DNA from 2 places in the Halalkalibacter krulwichiae genome. Region 1 is predicted to be linked to the other one. Evidence: a T-box and tRNA genes for the amino acid it is inferred to sense, from the RefSeq annotation. Region 1 holds a T-box; the other holds one or more tRNA genes.
The links. A T-box is a leader RNA that pairs with one kind of tRNA and senses whether it is charged. The one in region 1 lies ahead of leuS (leucine--tRNA ligase), so its partner is inferred to be a tRNA-Leu.
Positions count from the first base shown of each region.

Region 2: it has a tRNA-Leu gene. The T-box ahead of leuS (leucine--tRNA ligase) is inferred to sense a tRNA for this amino acid. The anticodon was not compared.

Region 1 is NZ_CP020814.1:3,492,244-3,494,630, forward strand. It holds gene leuS (leucine--tRNA ligase) at 1-1,193, opposite strand, end outside; T-box leader at 1,301-1,512, opposite strand; gene BkAM31D_RS17575 (MDR family MFS transporter) at 1,530-2,387, opposite strand, start outside.
Region 2 is NZ_CP020814.1:4,291,848-4,294,234, reverse strand. It holds tRNA gene BkAM31D_RS21770 (tRNA-Gly) at 1-24, shown strand, start outside; tRNA gene BkAM31D_RS21765 (tRNA-Ile) at 33-109, shown strand; tRNA gene BkAM31D_RS21760 (tRNA-Asn) at 113-187, shown strand; tRNA gene BkAM31D_RS21755 (tRNA-Glu) at 195-269, shown strand; tRNA gene BkAM31D_RS21750 (tRNA-Val) at 279-354, shown strand; tRNA gene BkAM31D_RS21745 (tRNA-Met) at 397-470, shown strand; tRNA gene BkAM31D_RS21740 (tRNA-Asp) at 480-556, shown strand; tRNA gene BkAM31D_RS21735 (tRNA-Phe) at 570-645, shown strand; tRNA gene BkAM31D_RS21730 (tRNA-Lys) at 883-958, shown strand; tRNA gene BkAM31D_RS21725 (tRNA-Leu) at 992-1,073, shown strand; gene BkAM31D_RS21720 (DUF4064 domain-containing protein) at 1,206-1,658, shown strand; gene BkAM31D_RS21715 (GNAT family N-acetyltransferase) at 1,833-2,324, shown strand.

The DNA.
Region 1 (2,387 bases):
CAATCAATCATGTTACGTATCGCTGTTGTTTTATCAAGCCCATTTAAGAAATCAGAGTTTACATGCTCTCCATCTCCTGTGTACGCTTCTACTTCAACATTTCCACCCGCTACAACTTCACGAATGTTCAAGTCAAATGTTTTCGCAAATTCATAGTCACGCTCATCATGTGCTGGAACCGCCATTATGGCACCAGTACCATAGCTAACTAACACATAGTCAGCAATCCAAATCGGAATACGCTCACCATTAACAGGATTAATCGCAAACGCACCTGTAAATACACCTGTTTTTTCCTTTGAAAGCTCCGTACGCTCTAGATCACTTTTCGCCGCTACTTTTGCTTTGTATGACTCAACGTCCACTTTTTGTTGAGCCGTTGTAATTACATCAACAAGTTTATGTTCAGGTGCTAAAACCATATATGTTGCACCAAAAAGGGTATCTGGACGCGTTGTAAACACTTCTACTGTTTCACTTTCATGACCATCAACGTTGAATGTCACTTCTGCTCCTTCAGAACGCCCAATCCAATTTCGCTGCATGTCTTTAATGCTTTCTGGCCAGTCTAACTCTTCTAAGTCTTCTAGTAAGCGATCTGCATAGGCAGTGATTTTCAGCATCCATTGTTTCATTGGACGACGTTCAACTGGATGCCCACCACGTTCACTCTTACCATCGATTACTTCTTCGTTTGCCAATACAGTCCCAAGTGCAGGGCACCAGTTTACTGCTACTTCATCAATATAAGCAAGGCCTTTTTCATGAAGTTTAGTGAAAATCCACTGAGTCCACTTGTAGTAGCTTGGATCTGTCGTGTTCACTTCTCGGTCCCAATCATAAGAAAAGCCAAGCGATTTAATTTGACGACGGAACGTGTTGATGTTCTTTTCCGTAAACTCGGCTGGGTCATTCCCTGTATCAAGAGCATATTGCTCGGCAGGTAACCCAAAAGCATCCCACCCCATTGGATGCAAGACATTGTACCCTTGCATTCTCTTCATACGAGATAAGATATCTGTCGCGGTATATCCTTCAGGATGTCCGACATGTAGTCCTGCCCCAGAAGGGTAAGGGAACATATCGAGCGCATAGAATTTCGGCTTGTTCTCGTCTTCACTCGTACGGAATGTCTTATTTTCTTCCCAATATTGTTGCCACTTTTTTTCAATTTGTTCGTGTGAAAATGACATTTTTTCATCCTCCTATTATAACCGTTGTTCAAATGGTGAAAATTTTGAGCTGTTAATGAAAGTAATATATTTATAAAACAAAAAAACCCCCATCTCTAACAAGATTTGTTAGGGACGAGAGTTTTGTTATACTTCCCGCGGTACCACCCACATTAATGATTACATCATTCGCTCTTCACGTGTAACGTCCGTGACCCGTTGAAAGTTTCCTTTCAAAAACTCCAAGGCGAGTTCATCATACTTGTTCGACTGACTTGCACCATCCGTCAGCTCTCTAAATTCCCAAAATATGACTACTACTCCTTTTCTACGTCAACATATGAACTTACTGTTATTTTAGGCATTCAAGCTGTCACTGTCAAGCAGACTCGCAGCCTCTTTCTTCTGTTGCTTAATCGCGTTTTGTTTTTTTAATGGTAGATCATAAATGGAAATTACCCCAATCGCGACAATAAATAATAGAAGAAGCAACCAAATCAGAACAGAAATCGAGTAAAAGTCAACCATTAATCCACCGATTAAAGGTCCAACCATTCTTCCACCTGTTGCAACACTATTGACAATTCCTTGATAATAGCCTTCCTTGTTTTTCGGTGCTAGTTTACTAGCAATCGTTGGTACTGCAGGCCAAACAAACATTTCTCCAATCGTTAGAATGATCATTGCAACTAAAAACATCGTAAATATATCTGCTTGCAGCAGAACGGCATACGAGATCATAAAAATCAATACTCCGACAATCATTTGCTGCTTTAATGTCCGCACCCACTTACGAATGGCGTATGCAATAATCGGCTGGGCAAAGACAATCATTAAGCCATTGATTGTCCATAATAAACTATAATATTGTAATGAGATCCCTAGTGATTGAGTATGAACGGAAATATTGGCTTGCCATTGTGTATAGGCAATCCAGCAAATAAAAAAGGCTATCGATACTAAACCGAGAGCATGAATTTGGTAATTGCTTTTAATTGGTCTTTTCTGCTCAAATACATTTGAGACAGTTGAATGAACAGCTTTACTGCCAATCGATCTAAAGAACATGGCAACAAATAGTAATAAGAAAGCATACATGACGGCATTTGCAGTAAATACGGCTGTTAATTGGACAGATGCAACAACTCCCACAAGAGCTGTTCCAACGGCAACCCCGACATTCTGAGCAACATACATTGCATTAAATGGCTTTCT
Region 2 (2,387 bases), 800 kb from region 1:
GTTCGATTCTCATCACCCGCTCCAATGAATATGGGCCTATAGCTCAGCTGGTTAGAGCGCACGCCTGATAAGCGTGAGGTCGGTGGTTCGAGTCCACTTAGGCCCACCATATTCCACAGTAGCTCAGTGGTAGAGCAATCGGCTGTTAACCGATCGGTCGTAGGTTCGAGTCCTACCTGTGGAGCCATTTTCCTGGCCCGTTGGTCAAGCGGTTAAGACACCGCCCTTTCACGGCGGTAACACGGGTTCGAATCCCGTACGGGTCACCATAATATGTTGGAGGATTAGCTCAGCTGGGAGAGCACCTGCCTTACAAGCAGGGGGTCGGCGGTTCGATCCCGTCATCCTCCACCATAGAATTTTTAGGAAACACATCATTCGATTACTTTATAACGACGCGGGGTGGAGCAGTCTGGTAGCTCGTCGGGCTCATAACCCGAAGGTCGGTGGTTCAAATCCGCCTCCCGCAATACCATTTTGGTCCGGTAGTTCAGTTGGTTAGAATGCCTGCCTGTCACGCAGGAGGTCGCGGGTTCGAGTCCCGTCCGGACCGCCATTTTTTATATTTAGGCTCAGTAGCTCAGTTGGTAGAGCAATGGACTGAAAATCCATGTGTCGGCGGTTCGATTCCGTCCTGAGCCACCATTTTTTGTAGTGAGCCGAATAAACTTACGAGCGTAACATCGTCCGTAAGCTACATGAAATACTTCATCGTAATATCTACGAGCCATTAGCTCAGTTACGAGCGTTACATCCTGAAATACTTCGAGTTGTTCCGACACAGCAGGCTGCGAAGCCGATCTAGTAGAGGAAGGAACAGGGGAGACGACAGAGCGTAACATCGTCCGTAAGCTACATGAAATACTTCATCGTAATATCTACGAGCCATTAGCTCAGTTGGTAGAGCATCTGACTTTTAATCAGAGGGTCGAAGGTTCGAGTCCTTCATGGCTCACCATTTTAGGTATTTTTTAAAAAATACCATTTATACGCGGGTGTGGCGGAATTGGCAGACGCGCTAGACTTAGGATCTAGTGTCTTATGACGTGGGGGTTCGACTCCCTTCACCCGCATTCCAAAGCAAAGGCTTTTCTAGAAGATGCATTCTTCTAGAAAAGCCTTTTTTGTTTTGTTGTTAATAATTGGAACTTTTTGTGTAACCGTTACGTATAAAAAAGAAAATCTTTCTGACTAAGGAGATGGTTATGAACAATTTCCGGATGAAACGAGTCTTTCTATTGTCTCTGACTTCATTGCTCATCCTCTTCGTTGCTCTTTTCTATATATCACTAAGCGGACCTCTAGAAAAAAGTAGTCTAGCCCAAACAATGTTGATTGAATTGTACAAGAAAGATCCTAAAGTTCAGAGAGACACGGCTAGTGGAACTCTAAAAATGTCACCAGAACAATTTGCTTATGAGACATTGTCCTTTCTAAACAACTATAAGCATTTGCCAATAAGTGCACTAGCCTTCTCAGCTTTTTTACATGTGGTGAGCTTAATTGTTATGAGCAGGAATAAGAATATTTCAGGTAGTTTGTTTATGTGTGCTGCCATTCTATCCTCTTTCCTTATCATTCCAGCACTTTTACAAGTTTACTTAGGATATCTCCTATTAAAAAAAGACACATCACCCATCACAGCGGCTAAGAGTTGATATTCATGATAACTAGTATACTTAGCGGTACGTATTCGAAAAAACGGTCTACAACTCGATCGATTTTAACGGTACTGCTATGGAATAAAGCAGTGCTTTTTTATTGAAATCTTTGGCTTGTATCATGTAAAATAGACACTTGTTATTTTAGTATAATGAATGGCGGTGTAATAGATGAACAGCAAGCCTGTTGTAAAAGAGTATATACATGAGTATCAAGATCAAGTCGTCCAGTTGATTCTTGATATTCAACAAAAAGAATATAATATTGCGATTACAAAAAATGATCAACCAGACTTATTTACAATTGAGGAATTTTACCGACAAGGGAACGGCAATTTCTGGGTTGCTTTATACGAAAATCGTGTAGTTGGCACGATCAGCCTTTTAGATATAGGGGAGAATCAAGTTGCCTTAAGGAAGGTATTTGTCGATAAACACTTTCGTGGTCCGATTTATCAAACGGCAAACCTTTTGTTAGAAACGGTAATGAACTGGTCAAGAGAGAGGAACGTTGGTGCGATTATACTAGGGACGACACCACAATTTAAAGCAGCGCACCGGTTTTATGAGAAGAATGGGTTTATTTCAATCGATCAAGCAGATTTACCTGAGAGTTTTCCAATATTAAAAGTTGATAAAAAGTTTTATAAGTATGTATTTTAGTTGAGTAATAAATGGGAGTGTCTCAAAAGGCTTGGTTAGTCTTTTTGAGACACTCCCAACTTT